One region of the Paenibacillus sp. FSL H8-0122 genome, then DNA from elsewhere that is predicted to be linked to it. Evidence: riboswitches for the same ligand, from Rfam matches in the RefSeq annotation. Region 1 holds a riboswitch; each other region holds the start of a gene.
The links. A riboswitch is a leader RNA that binds a small molecule or an ion and turns the genes downstream of it on or off. The one in region 1 is predicted to bind cyclic di-GMP.
Positions count from the first base shown of each region.

Region 2: linked by a shared signal. The riboswitch ahead of NSS64_RS30450 (flagellar assembly protein A) and the one ahead of NSS64_RS26195 (choice-of-anchor A family protein) in region 1 are both predicted to bind cyclic di-GMP.
Region 3: linked by a shared signal. The riboswitch ahead of NSS64_RS25435 (transglutaminase-like domain-containing protein) and the one ahead of NSS64_RS26195 (choice-of-anchor A family protein) in region 1 are both predicted to bind cyclic di-GMP.
Region 4: linked by a shared signal. The riboswitch ahead of NSS64_RS08060 (thiamine pyrophosphate-binding protein) and the one ahead of NSS64_RS26195 (choice-of-anchor A family protein) in region 1 are both predicted to bind cyclic di-GMP.

Region 1 covers NZ_JBBOTB010000001.1:6,133,539-6,137,751, forward strand. The annotation lists gene NSS64_RS26195 (choice-of-anchor A family protein) at 1-1,767, opposite strand, end outside; cyclic di-GMP riboswitch class I at 1,849-1,941, opposite strand; gene NSS64_RS26200 (hypothetical protein) at 2,642-3,007, shown strand; gene NSS64_RS26205 (ASCH domain-containing protein) at 3,371-3,793, opposite strand; gene NSS64_RS26210 (YukJ family protein) at 3,891-4,213, shown strand, end outside.
Region 2 covers NZ_JBBOTB010000001.1:7,071,433-7,075,645, reverse strand. The annotation lists gene NSS64_RS30460 (ABC transporter substrate-binding protein) at 1-785, opposite strand, end outside; gene biuH (biuret amidohydrolase) at 811-1,494, opposite strand; cyclic di-GMP riboswitch class I at 2,000-2,092, shown strand; gene NSS64_RS30450 (flagellar assembly protein A) at 2,201-3,835, shown strand; gene NSS64_RS30445 (aldo/keto reductase) at 3,850-4,213, shown strand, end outside.
Region 3 covers NZ_JBBOTB010000001.1:5,948,892-5,953,104, reverse strand. The annotation lists gene NSS64_RS25450 (glycosyltransferase family 2 protein) at 1-196, shown strand, start outside; gene NSS64_RS25445 (GtrA family protein) at 186-590, shown strand; gene NSS64_RS25440 (class D sortase) at 662-1,315, shown strand; cyclic di-GMP riboswitch class I at 1,441-1,522, shown strand; cyclic di-GMP riboswitch class I at 1,596-1,676, shown strand; gene NSS64_RS25435 (transglutaminase-like domain-containing protein) at 1,690-2,499, shown strand; rRNA gene NSS64_RS25430 (16S ribosomal RNA) at 2,868-4,213, shown strand, end outside.
Region 4 covers NZ_JBBOTB010000001.1:1,875,702-1,879,914, reverse strand. The annotation lists gene NSS64_RS08065 (methyl-accepting chemotaxis protein) at 1-744, shown strand, start outside; cyclic di-GMP riboswitch class I at 1,246-1,342, shown strand; gene NSS64_RS08060 (thiamine pyrophosphate-binding protein) at 1,489-3,102, shown strand; gene NSS64_RS08055 (carboxymuconolactone decarboxylase family protein) at 3,153-3,533, shown strand; gene NSS64_RS08050 (hypothetical protein) at 3,686-4,036, shown strand; gene NSS64_RS08045 (3-oxoacyl-[acyl-carrier-protein] synthase III C-terminal domain-containing protein) at 4,180-4,213, shown strand, end outside.

The DNA.
Region 1 (4,213 bases):
TGGCGTTGGTGTCGGTACTGCCGTTGGTGTTGGTGTCGGTACTGCTGTTGGCGTTGGTGTCGGTACTGCCGTTGGCGTTGGTGTCGGTACTGCCGTTGGTGTCGGTGTCGGTTCTACCGTTGGCGTTGGTGTCGGCTTCACGGTCGGCGTCGGTGTTGGCTTCACGGTCGGCGTCGGTGTTGGCTTCACGGTCGACGTTGGTGTCGGTACCGCTGTCGGCGTTGGTGTTGGCTTCACGGTCGGTGTTGGCGTCGGCTTCACGGTCGGTGTTGGTGTCGGCTTCACGGTCGGCGTCGGTGTTGGCTTCACGGTCGGCGTCGGTGTTGGCTTCACGGTCGGCGTTGGTGTTGGCTTCACAGTTGGCGTTGGTGTCGGCTTCACAGTTGGCGTTGGCGTCGGCTTCACAGTTGGCGTTGGCGTCGGCTTTACGGTCGGCGTTGGTGTTGGCTTCACGGTCGGCGTCGGCGTTGGCTTCACGGTCGGCGTTGGTGTTGGCTTCACCGTCGGCGTTGGCGTTGGCTTCACGGTCGGTGTTGTCGTCGGCTTCACGGTCGGCGTTGGCTTTGGAGTTGGGGTGCACACAGGTGTCGGGCTAGGTTTTACTGTGGGTGTAGGTTTCACTGTAGGTGTAGGCGTTACCGTTGGCGTTGGTGTTACCGTTGGCGTTGGCGTTACCGTCGGTGTAGGTTTCACTGTAGGTGTTGGTGTTACCGTCGGTGTAGGCTTCACAGTTGGTGTCGGCGTTACCGTTGGTGTTGGTTTCACTGTCGGCGTTGGCGTTACCGTTGGTGTTGGTTTCACAGTCGGTGTCGGCGTTTCCGTTGGTGTTGGTTTCACTGTCGGCGTTGCCGTTGGTGTCGGACTAGGTGTCGGTGTTGCGGTCGGCGTCGGACTCGGCGGCGGCCCCTCTCCCTCGTACAATCCCAGGTGCATCTCTACCCCGCCGCTAAAAGATTTTGCAATCAGGGTTCCGTACAGCTCTGCTCGGGCATAATGAACATCCGCTCTGGGTGCGAGAATGCTGCCATAGAAGGAGGTATTAGCGATATTCACCTCAGAAGCTTCGTAAAAGTTGAACAATACTTGACTGGCTCTGCCGTTATTCATTGAAAAGCTCGGCACATTGACTGTAGGCCCGCTTATATTAATAATCAGCGTAGCGTTCTGTGCAATGTTGAATTCAATATAGTTGGTCTTCGCCAGTGTCGAGGCATCCAAATGAACTACATTGAAACGATCCGGTGCACTTATCTTGAGCTGTCCATAATTGTTATTGCCGATCTCATTCGTGTCAGCCAAGGCCCCATACTCTGTGGAACGGGAGATCAGAGCCTGCTGCTCGGCTGCAAAATCAATCGGCTTCTCTTTCCTCTTAGTACCTATAATTTTAACCTGGGGCTCATTGACTGTAATGCTGTCCCCGTATACCACATTTCCGTAAATTTCTCCGCTACCCGAATGTTCAAAATTCTTGCCCGCAACCAGCACATCCGTAGGCGAAGCACTCCTGTATGCCCTGGCTACTCCGTAACCTCCGGTGAGGGTAATGTTCCCCGCCGCTGCCAGACGGCCTTCAATCTGATCACCGCCTTGTGTGAAATCCCCAAGAATAAAAGCATTAAAATTCCCTGCGACCCCCAAAACCGGTGTTGGCGTATAAGGAACCCCTGAAGCTGCTCTGACATCCGTGCCCCACGTAAAAGCACTGGATACGGTCAATAAGCCTGCCATAAGGATGGCGGCTGTTTTACGTACTCCTTTTTTCAATAGTCCACACCTCCTAGTTACTATTCTATGAATCTGTCACGCGACTATAACAACAAAAAGACCGCCAAGAAGGGTTAGCTTCACGGCGGCCGGACGACCCTAGTCTCAACTTTAGAGACAGTAGATTCCTGACTTTGCGTCCCGTTCTTTCGATCCGGTTTGCGTTTGTACATGATTTCGGTATGAAATTGGGAGTAACTTATGTAAATTCATCGTTGAGTCTATGACATTTGTTACTTTTGTACTAATTTCAGTTTATCCGCTCCCCCATCCTATTGTCAATCCATTCCCAGTATATTTTTTGAAATTATATTTTTCGATGGTTCCTCATTGATCCCTTGTACCATAAGGGTTCAGGGGCGAGTCTCTTTTTATTTATTGACGAAAAAAGTCGAGAAATCAGAAGATTGGCTGTAGCCGTTTGTCTCTCTTCCCTATAATAATATCAATTTATATTATTTAAATTTGATTCATTTGTCCTATTTTATAGCCCTCAGCTCAGCTCAGAAAAAAAGTGCCGCCCATAGGGACGACACCTGCTAATAGACTTCATATATTTTGAATAAAATGTCGCCTAGGCAGACCCGAACAGCTGAACCCAGCCAATCATCGATACCCAGAGCGGAACACTTAGAATGATCCCGAATACCAAACCACGGCGGAGACTTCCTTCATGACTCATTGCCATTCTCCTTTGAGCTGATTTATTTTTCAATCTTTAATCTTTAATATTTCAATTTTAATATAAAATAATTCATCTTATTTTTTTGTGAAATATATCACATTATTTGAGTTAATTTATAAAACCCATTGATTATTTTTTGAAGGATGAGTTACAATGCGAATATACGTTCTCTTTGAGGGGTTGAGAAGGATGCAAAGAGCAGAGAGCCAGGATAACCTGCTGGTCAAATCCTATATTTTGCTGCCGCTTATTCTATCCGCCTTCGAGCGGGATGCTTCTGCTATAGCCTCAGAGCTGCGCACGCCTGCGCCTTATCTGGAGGTAATCCAGTCGGCCGTCCATGCCGCTTCTGCTGATCTGCGGGAGGTCCGTGCCGGGATGCGCGCCCGTGGTCTGAAGGTCTATGAGCAGCAGCGGCTGGAGGCGGGTGTTGAAGCCAAATTCGTCTGCAGGGGTTATCACGAGCGGATGCTGCTGCTGGATGATGTGATTGCAGCCCAGGCCACTCTGCATATGCGCAGATACCTGGGTATGGAGAAGATGGAGCAGGGCTAACCAAAGAAGCCTGCCGCAAGCGGCAGACTTCTGCATGAAATGTTCACCCGGATGCGGTTACATTAACAACGTCCAATACCCGAGCGTGCCGCATATCACCACCACAGCTACCGGGTACAGGATTCTCCGGCTTACCTGATCCCTGAACGCAAGAAACAAACAAAGCATACAAAGCCATGCAATTAGAAGGCTTCCCATCTATTATGCATACGCTCCTTCCCGGCATTTCTGCCCCTCTCCAGCGGTAGACCGCCTCAGAGCACAACTATCCTTATATATAGGAAGATTTCCCGCCGAATATCCCAATTATACCAGCTGACAGCCAATCTGGAGCAATTTTTCTTCACATTGCCGTCAAGAAATTCACAATTCCTCTTCCAGCACAGGATATTCCCAGAAACCCAGACGTCCCTTAGCAGGGATGGGATGTACCAGCGGAACAACCTCCTCCAGCTTCCAGGCATACCTTCCTTCGGCATAATTGCCGAATACATATTCATTGCCGCCCGGCCAGCCTTGCTGCGCAAGCTCCGGCGTCACCTCACAGCAATCCGCAATGCGGCTGACTGCAATGATCTTGCCGGTTGGCAGGTTGTCCGCAGTGTAGCCGTAACGTGCCAGCAACGACTGATACGGCTCCGTCCGGCAGATCGCCTTATTCACCTGCATCCCGGCATGGATGGCTAACTCTCCCCGGTGGGCGGTCCGCCAGGTCCGGGTTTCGATTTGTTTTTCTCCCAGCGCAATTAACGTGGCCCACGGCTGGCGTATGGTCAGGCATTTCATAATGTAGCTTGCCTCCTCTGATGAACACCTTTTTACTCAGAATTACTATGGCCTTCTACGGGAAAGAATAATAGCTAAGAAGGGGGACTGACGGACTATGGGTAACGGATTAGATCAAGGGTACGGGGTATTAAAATGCAAATTATCCAATGAGAATATCATATATAAGCTAGGTGTCAAAAATAATCATATCCAGGTACTGGTTGAGGTTGAAGGTGATATTCATAAAAAGTACAGGGTGGCTATCAATATCAGATCAAGCGCTAAAGCGGAACATTTACCGGAGGACACTGCAAATCAGGTGCTTTATTATGTGGGCGAAGATTTCAAAGCGGAAGAAACGGCCCGTTGGCTCACGCTTGAATCCGGCTTCACGAAGATCACCTGGCATAACCGGAGCCTTGCCCTAGATTATATCAG
Region 2 (4,213 bases), 940 kb from region 1:
TGCTTCACTGCATAATCCCAGCCCTGCATGGAGGCCTGCACGAAGCTTGCGACCATCTCCGGGTCCTTCTTGATGATAGACTCCGTAGTGAATAAGGTATCGGCATAGAAATTGATGCCATAGTCGTTCGGGTCGATAATATTCACTTCCTTGCCCTGCTCCTCTACAGCCAGCACTTCATTAATGACATAGCCGGGCCAGGCCTTGACCTGCCCGGTCAACAGCGGACTCAGATCGTATTTGACCGGCATCTCTTCGATTTGCGAAGGGTCGATGCCCGCGCTTTTCTCCATGGCCCGGAAGGTCAGCTCTTCGTTGCCGCCCAGCTTAATGCCTACCTTTTGCCCGACAAGGTCCTCCATAGTCTTGATCCCGGACTCTTTGAGTGTGAACATGACGAACGGGGTTTTGCGGTAGATCGCCGATAACGCTTTGACAGGGACGCCTTTCTCTCTGGCGATGACGACCTGGTCGGCACCCGTAACTCCGAACTCCTCACTGCCGGAAGCTACCATCTGCACAGCCGGGAAATCCGAGCCCCCCGGGCGGATCTCAACATCCAGCCCCGCTTCTTTATAGAAGCCTTTTTCCACCGCGGTATAAAAGCCGGCAAACTGCGCCTGGTGAATCCACTTCAGCCGGAGCACCACCTTCTTCAGCTCGCCTGAGCCTTCCGCTCCCTGGCCTTCGGCCTTACCGGCTTCCGTAGTGTTACCGCAGGCGGTCAGGAGCAGCATCAGCGAGGTTAACAGCATCAGCGCTTTCGTTCTGGACTTGTTCCACATGGTTATTCCCCCGTTTATGAATGATTTAGTATTGCTCCAGCGCACGCAGCACCGCTTGTGAATCACTTACACTGCCGAACACCCCGCCCTGCATTTGAACCATACTCAGCGCCGCCAGGTGATTCGCTTCATCCGTCGCTCCCGTGCAATCCGCAAGAATCAGACACTCGTACCCGCGGTCATTGGCTTCCCGCATCGTGGTGTGTACACAGACATCGGTCGTAATACCGGTCAGAATCAGATGGGTAATTCCTTTATTCTTCAGGATCAGGTCCAGGTCCGTTGCGTAAAAGCTCCCTTTGCCCGGCTTGTCTATAATGTACTCTCCGCGGGCAGGCGCCAGCTCCTCAATGATCTGCCAGCCACGCTCCCCCCGCACGAGGATTCGTCCCGCCGGTCCTTCGGAGCCGATCTCGGCCCCGATCTGGCGGCTGCGCCACCGTTTGTTCGCCGGCAGATCCGACAGATCCGGCTTATGCCCCTCGCGGGTATGGATCACGGTGAACCCTTCAATCTCCCGGATACGTGCCAGCAGCCGCTGAATGGGCTGAATCGCCCTCGCTGTTAATGAGAGGTCATAACCCATTCTCTCGACGTAACCGCCCTTGCCGCAAAAATCCGTCTGCATGTCGATAATCATCAGCGCTGTCTTCGCCGGGTCCACAGCCCCGTCATAAGGCCAGATGTAAGGTGTTGCTGCAATCTGCATGGTTTATGCTCCTCTCCTGATGTCGCTATCTCTATCAATGTTATATTAATTAACATTAATTCGCGTTTCCTTGGTATGAGTTAGATTATATTACAATGAATTTGGGATGTCTTCGGTTTTATTACGAAATAATGCACTGAATGTTTGTGTTTATTTACATAGTTAACATATACATAACATTCATACTCGCAATACTCCTTATCAAAAAGGAACACTCCGGGTCTTACCAAGCCCAGAGTGTCCCAACAGTTCAATGCTCACACTTCCCCCCTTCTGCCTCTTCCATAAGCTGTAAGCGCTGGGAAACCAGTTTTTTTGTCGAAATAGAGCTGCATATTTCGAGTTTTTTGATAAATAGGCATAATATAGTTGAAAAATAGCTCTTTAAGTACTAGAATTAAGCTTGTTTGCAGAAGTTAATGACGCATAAGAACTATTTATGATTCTTTTTGTCGATTGCAGTCGACCACTATTCATTGCCTCTACAGGATGTATATCATTGATCTATTTCTAAAGGCAAACTCCCCGAAAGGGCAGGACGCAAAGCTATGGGCCTAAGAACGCCAGAATCTGCGTTTACGGTTGCCAGGCTGCCAATAGAGACCACTTAAGCCAGCTGTTCAGGAGGGGGAAGCCTCCCAGGCTTGATGATGTTCTTTTTCTGTACGAATTGCCATTGATCATACGAAAAAGTGAGGTTACAACCATGCCGCAGCAGGATATCGAACCAAGCCGATATGAATTCGTAGAGTCCCTGATGCTCGAACGTAAAGGTCTCCTGGATTCATTCTCTGTGGAGGGCCGAGCTTCTGACGGGACAACTGGAGATAAGAATGGAATTATCCTCGTGCAGGACAACCAGATATTTATTACTCCCCCGCTCCCCGGAGGTGCTCCCGCCCGCATTTCTGCGATCCACCCTGTTGTCCTGAAGATCAACTGGAAGACCGTTACAGAACCAACCGAGGTCACCAGGGCGGATTATATCACTTGGGAGATCTGTGAGAAGCCGCAATATGAAATTACCGTATCGCCTGACAAGCTCAAGGTCCACTTCACTTTATACCGTGCAGAGAAGTACGCCTGGAATCTGGTCAACTGTCCTGCCGCCTTCGAAGCGGTTGTCCGTGCCCAGCCCAATCCGGCGATGCTGCTGTCCACGCTTACCATAGAACAGATTATCGCCTCACTGGACAACCGTTTTATTCTGCGCAACCTGAACATTCCCGCCCTGTACGCGGAGCTGGAGAACCCTACATATCTTCCCGTATGCATCGCTGAAGGAAGATCCCCGCTGCCCGGCAAGGAAGCCCGGCTGGAATTCCTGCTGCCGGAGCATACACTGGAGGGGAACCGGATGCTTCAGGGACAGGGAGCCCCGGGTCAGAAGCCTGAGGATACCATGGAGTATCTCCGTTTCCCGGGGGCCCCCTTTACCTTTGCAGGCGAAGTCTTCGCCCGCAAACTGCCGCCCGAAGAAGGCATTCCCGGCCTCGACACAGACGGAAGGGTACTGCCCCCTCCCCCGCCGCAGGATCTCTACTTTGCTGCCGGTAATCATGCCAAGCTCCTTCCCTGCGGTCATATCGTGGCCCGGCATACCGGCAGACCCCGCATCTGCGGAGGAAACAGCAGCGTCCGGATATGTGACTTCCCTCCAGCCTGTCTGCTGACCAGCGAGATGACCGATCCTGCGGGCGATGTTATGTTCGCAGGTGACATCATTGTACCGGGAGATCTGGAAGGACCTGTACGGGTTGAAGCCCTCGGGAATGTGTACGTCTATGGCGATATCCGCCAATCTACAATTATAGCCACCGGCAGTATTTACGTTAGCGGCCAGGTCACCGGCAGCGGCCTGTACGCCGGACACGCCGGGGTACTGCAGCATCGTCTGCATAGCCTCGCAAGCCTGCTGCGGACAGAGACGGACGGACTGCTGGAGGCAGCGCGCCAGCTGGCCAAGAATGTGGAATCCCGCCAGCAATCCGTGAATTACGGCCTGGTAGTCATGCTGCTGCTGGAGGATAAATACAGCCACCTCGGCAGCCTGATCCGTGATCTTCAGGCTGCCCTGAGCCGTATGAACGGAGAGTTCGGCTCCGGCACAGACCCGCTCCGGCAGATGCTTGAGGTATTCGCCCATCCGGGACAATTCACCGGGTACATCACAGACAGTGTGCTAAGCCGCTTCTCCAGGCTGCTCCTCAAGCTGAGCGAGGAGATTGAGCTGCTCCAGGAGGAGCATGCGGTAATTAATCTTGCCCGGTCGCAGGAGAGTCGCCTGGAGTCCGGCGGCAAGCTGCTTGTGCGTGATTCTGCTAAGACTACTACTATATAAGGAGAAGTGAGAGCGTGAGATATAACCGTCTGGGCAATAGCGGCCTGCAGGTGTCCGCCCTGGGTCTTGGAACCAATTCCTTCGGCAAACGGGCAGATCAGGAGACCTCGGTCCGCATTCTGCACACCGCTATGGATCAGGGCATTAATTTCATCGATACCGCCAATATCTATGCCGGCTCTGAATCGGAGCGGATCATTGGCCTTGCGCTTGAAGGCAGACGCCATAACGCTGTGCTGGCGACCAAGGCCGGATTGCCGAAGCATGAGGGACCCGGCGGCAGCGGCTCTTCGCGCCATCATCTGATGCAGGAGCTGGAGGGCAGCCTGCGCCGGCTGAAGACCGACTATGTGGATCTGTACCAGATTCACACCTTCG
Region 3 (4,213 bases), 180 kb from region 1:
GGGCTGGGCATCCATTGTCGGGGTTAACCTGCTGTTTAACGGCATTGTGCTGATGCTGCTGGGCGTCATCGGGGAATACATCGGACGGATCTATGATGAATCGAAGGACAGACCGCTCTATATCGTAAGCGAGACACGGGGCTATCCGGATGCCGAGACCGAAGACACGCGGAAGGAAAGCGACTATGCAAAATAAGGCCTGGAGCGCAGGCATGATCCAGTTTCTGAAATTCAATGCGGTGGGCTTGCTTAACACGTTCATTGATTTTGCGGTATTTACCCTGCTGCATTCCCTGGGGATGCTCAACACCCCTGCACAGATTATTTCCTACAGCGCCGGGACGGCCAACAGCTTTGTCTGGAATAAGAAGGTGACCTTCAAGGGCCGGGACAGAGGAGGCAATAGCGGCTTTGACCGGATGCAGCTGGTGAGATTTATTGTGCTGAATCTGCTGGTGCTGGGCATTTCGGTGCTGCTGATTCATCTGCTGAATGACCGGCTGGGAGTCCAGGTGCTGATGGCCAAGGTGCTGGTTACCTTTATTACAGTAATCATTAATTTCTTTGGAAGCCGGAAGTGGGTATTCTAAAGAGATAGAGCGTATATCTTCCCCGTATTCTGCGGAGGCAGCACTTATTCTATATTGCGGAGGCGATTGTCATGCGGAAGTTATCCTATTTGATTATACTTGCCGGGGTCCTGATTATGCTCTACCCCAAAGGAAGCGAATGGTACGAGGACCGTCAGCAGCAGAAGCTGCTGGAAGAGGCTGAACAGGCCTATAGTGAAATCGTTCCTTCGGCTACGGCTCCTGCCAGCCAGGATCTGAGTAAGCCTTATGCGGAAGTCACCCAGCTGCTGGCGGAAGAGTCTGGTGCGGAAGAGCCGGTGCCCACTACAGCGCCCGAGATTGAAGTGGGAGGCAAGATCACCGCTATTATTGAAATCGATAAAATCGATCTGAAGCTGCCTGTACTGGAGGGCGCCACCAAGACCAATATGAAGCATGCAGCGGCGCATATGAAGGAGACAGCTCCGATTGGCGCGGTAGGCAATGCAGCGATTGCTGCGCATCGGTCAAGAACGGCAGGGCGGCTGTTCAACAGATTGGATGAGGTTGGTAAAGGGGATACCATTACTGTTATTACAAGCGGACAGGAATACAAGTATGTTGTATATGATGTATCTATTGTAGAGCCTACCGATATTTCGGTACTGAAGGGAAAGGATGATGATAAGATTTTGACCCTTATTACCTGTGATCCGCTAGTCAACCCTACCCACAGACTTATCATTCACGCGAAGCTGACCTGATTCTATCAGGACAAGGCGATAAAGGTCGAAAAAACATAAAATTTTAGTATATTTGTGGTGAAATCTAGCAATTGGGTCTTGCTAATAGATATAGATATGGTAAGATATAACTATGAAAGCTAATACACGATAAACGGCAAACCTATCGAAAGGTAGGGACGCAAAGCTACAGGGCCTTCCCGTCATGGATGGCAGCCAGTTACCGAATGAAGAGGCTTTTTTTGTTTGTTTTCATTCTGAATCTGTCATTATGTGGTAGTAGATTGGACAGATAAAGCTTATACGATAACGGCAAACCTATCGAAAGGTAGGGACGCAAAGCTAAAGGGCCTTCCCGTAAGAATGGCAGCCAGCTACCGAAAGGGGTTTTATCCATGAAGAAGTTTTATTTAATGCTGATTACACTTTTTGTGATCGTCACTTCCGTGCAGACAGGCACTGCTCAAGCAGCAAATGCAGATTCAAGCTGGTTAAATGTTGGACAACTTGATCAAGGGATTATCGGGGTTTCGTACGATGTTCCTAAGGACAAGAAGATGAAGCTCATGATTACCAAGGACAATAACAGCTATACTTACAACTTATACACTTCCAAACCGACCGAGACGTTCCCGCTGCAACAAGGTAATGGCTCTTACAAGGTCTCCGTTCTTGAGAATACTACCGGCAACAAATATAAAGTACTATCTTCCGAGACTGTATCTCTCTCCATGAGCAATGTGAATGCCGTATATTTGAGCTCTGTACAGAATGTGAAGTGGAGTTCTTCCGATAAATCCGTTCAAAAGGCAGCACAACTTACAAAGGGTCTGACCACAGATGCAAACAAAGTTAAGGCTATCTACAATTACATCGTAGCTAACGTGAAATATGACTACTCTCTGGCCAACAGTGTAAGCACGGATTATATTCCGAACAACGACAACACACTGGCTACCAACAAAGGGATCTGCTACGATTACGCTTCCTTGTTCGCTACTATGCTCCGCAGTGAAGGGATTCCAACCAAGTTGGTTATGGGGAATACAAGCTATGTAACTTCATACCATGCCTGGAACGAAGTGTTCCTGAACGGCAAATGGGTGACGATTGATACTACAGTGGATGCAGGTCTGGGTAAGAAAACAGCAACAACAGAACTGGTCAAATCAGCAAGCAAATATACTGCAGCGAAATTCTACTAAGAATAGCTGTGAACTATAGCATTATCTGAGACTAACCCGCTTAATCATTAAGCGGGTTATTTTTATTTATATAAAGGTTGCTTTTTAATAGATGGATAGGTTATTATAAATAAGCGTTGTTGGAGCGGCAGAGGAAATGAGAGATTACTTAAATAAGTGATTTCAAAAATAAAGCTTGCATTGCTCAGATGAACGTGATATATTATAAGAGTTGCTGGTGACGATAACATCGCCGCTGACAACGAGCTTGATCTTTGAAAACTGAACAACGAGTGAGTATCTGGAGATCACTTCGGTGAGATCCAAAATGAGAGAATGTAAATTCTCGTCAGATGTTTCAAAATGAGCAATCGCTCTTTCTAAATACCAATTTGGAGAGTTTGATCCTGGCTCAGGACGAACGCTGGCGGCGTGCCTAATACATGCAAGTCGAGCGGAGTCTGAGAGGAAGCTTGCTTCCTTTCAGACTTAGCGGCGGACGGGTGAGTAACACGTAGGCAACCTGCCCTCAAGCCTGGGATAACTACCGGAAACGGTAGCTAATACCGGATAATTTCTTTCTTCTCCTGAGGAGAGAATGAAAGGCGGAGCAATCTGCTGCTTGGGGATGGGCCTGCGGCGCATTAGCTAGTTGGTGGGGTAACGGCCCACCAAGGCGACGATGCGTAGCCGACCTGAGAGGGTGAACGGCCACACTGGGACTGAGACACGGCCCAGACTCCTACGGGAGGCAGCAGTAGGGAATCTTCCGCAATGGGCGCAAGCCTGACGGAGCAACGCCGCGTGAGTGATGAAGGTTTTCGGATCGTAAAGCTCTGTTGCCAGGGAAGAACGTCCGGTAGAGTAACTGCTACCGGAGTGACGGTACCTGAGAAGAAAGCCCCGGCTAACTACGTGCCAGCAGCCGCGGTAATACGTAGGGGGCAAGCGTTGTCCGGAATTATTGGGCGTAAAGCGCGCGCAGGCGGTTATTTAAGTCTGGTGTTTAAACCTTGGGCTCAACCTGAGGTCGCACTGGAAACTGGGTGACTTGAGTACAGAAGAGGAAAGTGGAATTCCACGTGTAGCGGTGAAATGCGTAGATATGTGGAGGAACACCAGTGGCGAAGGCGACTTTCTGGGCTGTAACTGACGCTGAGGCGCGAAAGCGTGGGGAGCAAACAGGATTAGATACCCTGGTAGTCCACGCCGTAAACGATGAGTGCTAGGTGTTAGGGGTTTCGATACCCTTGGTGCCGAAGTTAACACAGTAAGCACTCCGCCTGGGGAGTACGGTCGCAAGACTGAAACTCAAAGGAATTGACGGGGACCCGCACAAGCAGTGGAGTATGTGGTTTAATTCGAAGCAACGCGAAGAACCTTACCAGGTCTTGACATCCAACTAACGAAGCAGAGATGCATCAGGTGCCCTTCGGGGAAAGTTGAGACAGGTGGTGCATGGTTGTCGTCAGCTCGTGTCGTGAGATGTTGGGTTAAGTCCCGCAACGAGCGCAACCCTTGACTTTAGTTGCCAGCAGGTTGAGCTGGGCACTCTAGAGTGACTGCCGGTGACAAACCGGAGGAAGGTGGGGATGACGTCAAATCATCATGCCCCTTATGACCTGGGCTACACACGTACTACAATGGCCGGTACAACGGGAAGCGAAGCCGCGAGGTGGAGCCAATCCCAGCAAAGCCGGTCTCAGTTCGGATTGCAGGCTGCAACTCGCCTGCA
Region 4 (4,213 bases), 4.3 Mb from region 1:
GAAATCAAAGTCTCCAATTATACGAATTCCACCAAGGAAATGAATAGAAGGTCTGTACATACGCTGGAATTGGTAGAACAGGGACGGCAATCGGTGGATACCCAAGCCGAAGGCATGCGCAAGAACATCCAGGCTACCCGGAAGGTGGCGGATACCATCGAAGCCCTATCGCATAACGCACGAGGCATTACGATGATTACCAAGACGATTACTGAAATTGCTGAACAGACCAATCTGCTGTCGCTCAATGCTTCTATTGAAGCCGCCCGTGCAGGCGAGCATGGCCGCGGGTTCGCAGTTGTTGCCCAGGAGGTCCGCAAGCTGGCCGAGGAATCCACCGCTTCAACCAAAGAGGTGTTCGGTCTGGTACGCAGCATCGAAGCGGATATCAAGCAGGCTATTGATAACATCGCCATTAACGAAGAGGTAGTCCAGGTGCAGAATGAGATGATTACGGAGACGGCCAACATCTTTGCTCAAATTGTGCATAGTGTCCAATACATAACCGAGCAGATTGCCTCCTTCTCCGCAGAGAGTGACCTTATGCTGGAGAGTGCACTCAAGATCTCCGGGGCGATCGAGAATATCTCAGCCATCACCCAGGAGACCGCCGCAGGGACGGAAGAGGTGTCCGCAGCGATGAACGAACAGATTCATGCTCTGCAATCCGTAGCTGAGGAGACAGAGAAGATGACCTCCGCAGTCTTCAACCTGCAAAAAACGATTCATATTTTCAAATTTTAACCCCGGCACAAAGAGACACGCCTGCGGAATTTTCTGCGGGAGGTGTCTCTTTTTTTGGGCAAAACAAAGATTGTTATGTAATATTCACAAATTGTTGAAATTGTGCATAAGGGTAAAAAACGTGCTTTGCACTTCTTTACTATAGTCGTTCTATTGTCATAGATTGTCTATAAGCTAACGTCTCACATCACCGCTACTTAAGTCCTATCACCGAAATTTGCAATGCTGTATATCTAGCGATTTCTTAATATTTTTCAGTAAATCAGGAATGTAATGAGTCTTTGGGCTCACTTCCCATATTAACCAACCTAAATGGCCATTTGCATTTTAAGACTTTAGTCTTCCAGAGACAACCATTTTCAAAAGTTTGAAAATCCAAATATTTAGCCATTTTTACTCCTGAATATTCGTCAAATTCCGAGTTTCTTCTCACAGGGGTTATTGACAAAAGAGGAGCAAGGAATATATTGTAAAGGAAAATTCTCCACAAATTCATTTATAACCGCATACCGGCAAAATTCACCGAAAGGGAATGACGCAAAGCCATGGATCTACAGTCTCATTTCTGAAGTGGGATCATGACAGCCAGGTTGCTGAAAAACTGTGAACGCCTTAGGTTTCGCGTTTGATTATGGTGATTCGTGCAACAGACCTGTGCTCCAATGCTGAGTACAGGTTTTCTATTGCTGACGTATACAAATAACAACTTGCGGGGTGGATGTTCTGAAGACAGTTGCAGATTATATGGCGGAAGCATTACACAATCTGGGAGTCACTCATTCTTTTGGAATTATAGGCAAGTCTATTTGCCCCATCGCTTTGAAAATGGTTGACTACGGTATAGAGTTCATCCCCGGCCGGCACGAATCCAGCTCCGGCTTCGCCGCCGGCGGTTATGCTCTGAAGACCGGCAGTCTCGGGGTAGCCTTCGGCACCTCCGGTCCGGGCGGAACGAATCTGCTCACCGCAGCAGCGCATGCCAAGGCCAATAATCTTCCCGTCCTCTTCATCACCGGACATCAGTCCATCAAGGAGCTGGGCATTCCCCAATGTCAGGATTCCACTTCCTATCTGGCTGATTTGGCGGATATGTTCCGGCCGGCCACCCTCTTCAGCAAGCTCGTTGAACGCGGCGATCACTTCAGCACGATTTTCAACCATGCCCTATCCATCGCCCTCGGTGACCGGAAAGGTCCGGTCCATCTCTGCATTCCGTTTGATGTGCAGACAGAGCGGCTCGCGGAATGCCGGATTGTCCTGCCGGAACGCGAGGGACTGGTCAGTTATCAGAACTATGACCGGGTTATCTCGGCGATTAATCAATCTGCCAGACCGCTGATCATTGCCGGTAAAGGCGTCAACCGTTCAGGTGCCCATCAGGAACTGGTCCAGCTGGCCGAAACCTTCAACATTCCTGTAGTCACCTCTCCAGGCGGCAAAGGCGCCATAGCTTATGATCACCCGCTCTACCACGGTCCTGTCGGCGTCGGCGGCTCTTCGCACGGCGATGAATTGCTGAACAACAGCGATCTGTTCATTGTTCTGGGCTCCCGGCTGAGCGACATGACCATCTGCAACCTGAAGCCGGAGAATCATCCGCAGCAGTTGATCCAGTTCGATGTAGATCCAACCTTTGTCGGCAAAATACTGTCCTCATCCACTATCGCTGTCGGCGGGGACTTAAGGGACAACCTGGCACTGTATCTTCAGAAGCTGGACTCCTCTACGGTCACCAGGCATGAAATCACAATCTCCAATGCTTACAATGACGAGCTTCCCGTGCTGGCGGGGCTCTCTCTGGCTTCGGTAATGAGCACGATGAGCGGCTTGATTCCTTACAACAGCAGCGTGTTTGTAGATGACGGCAGCCATGGCTTCAATGCTGTGAAATGGTTCAATGTCCGCAGGCCCGGCAGCTTCATATTCGATGCCTACTTTGCCTGTATGGGCAATTCAATTGGCATGTCGATCGGCGCCAAGGCTGCCTCTCCCGGGGAGACTGTCTTCTGTATTACCGGGGACGGCTGTTTTATGATGCTCGGAGCTGAAATAAACACGGCCGTTTGCAAGGACATTCCGGTAATTTTCATCGTGGTGAACAATATGCAGCTGGATATGGCGCTCAAGGGCATGGAGAAAACGACCGGCCGGATTGACGGTACGATCTTCGAGGTTCCGATGGATGCCGTGAAATTCGCCGAATCGCTGGGTGCAGCCGGCTTCCGCTGCGAGACGCAGGAGGAGTTCGCTGCCGCAATCCGCGAAGCTGTGGCACTTAACAAGGCAGCTGTCATTGAGCTGCTGACTGACCGTGATGAAATGCCTCCTACGGCCCACCGCACGCTGGATCTTACGTAAGGAAGCCATATCCGCACACCTTTTCTAACCTACTGTCAGGAGGACATAACGTGAACAAGAGCATGAACAGCGGACTCGATCATTTCACTGATCTCTCAGGAGATTATGGGGCCAAGGCCCTGGCTCCGATCAAAGAGCATTTTCCGGAATTAGCCGAATATATCATGGGCAATGCTTATGGCGATATTTTTCAGCGGACCACGATTGGCTCTGACTGGAAAGAGATTGCAGTGATCTCGTCTCTGATTACGATGGGGCAATATGAACAGCTGGGGGTTCATTATGTAATGGCGCTCCGCGTTGGCATGACCGTCGAGCAGATCAAGGGTGTGCTGCTGCATCTGACCCCTTGCGTCGGTGCCCCCCGGGTGATTTCGGCCTTTAATGTGCTGCTGGATACCCTGGAGGAGATCAAAGAAAAATCTTCATAATTCTACAAATTTCGACTTTTCGATTGCACATTTCAGGATGATCTGGTTATAATGAAGGCAAAATATCCCAAATCGAACTGCGATTTTGTCGAATAGAGTCGCAGGAATAATGTTTTGGAGGTATTGGAAATTACACTTAGGGAGAGATCAACATGGGACAATTTATTTTGAAGACAGATACTGCGAAGAAAGTGATCAATATTGAGCTGGAGGGAACCTTCTCTAACGAGGACGGGCTCAAATCTATACAGGCTTACCAGCAGACCATTAACCCGATCAGCCCTGCTGAATATGCACTAGAGATCGACTGCCGCAAGCTGAATGTAACAGCTCCTGATGTTGTACCGCTGCTTGAAGGCTGCTTCATCATGTTCAAGGCTGACGGCTTCCAGAAAGTGAGTCTTACCCTGGAAAATAACCCGATCCTCAAAATGCAGCTGGCACGCCTGGGCCGCAAAGCCGGACTTGAGAACCTGGAGATCACTTCAACCGTACAAGCTTAATAAATACAATTTAAACCTAAATCAGCTGCTTGAAACGCACATGCTAATTCATTCATTGAACCGGCTGCTAATGCCGGAAGAGAGTTTTGTAAGAAGCAGATTCGTGAGAAGTATAGCTAACAAAACTTTAGGAGGTCTGTACTATGGCGGGGATTCGCATTAAGGACATTGATATCT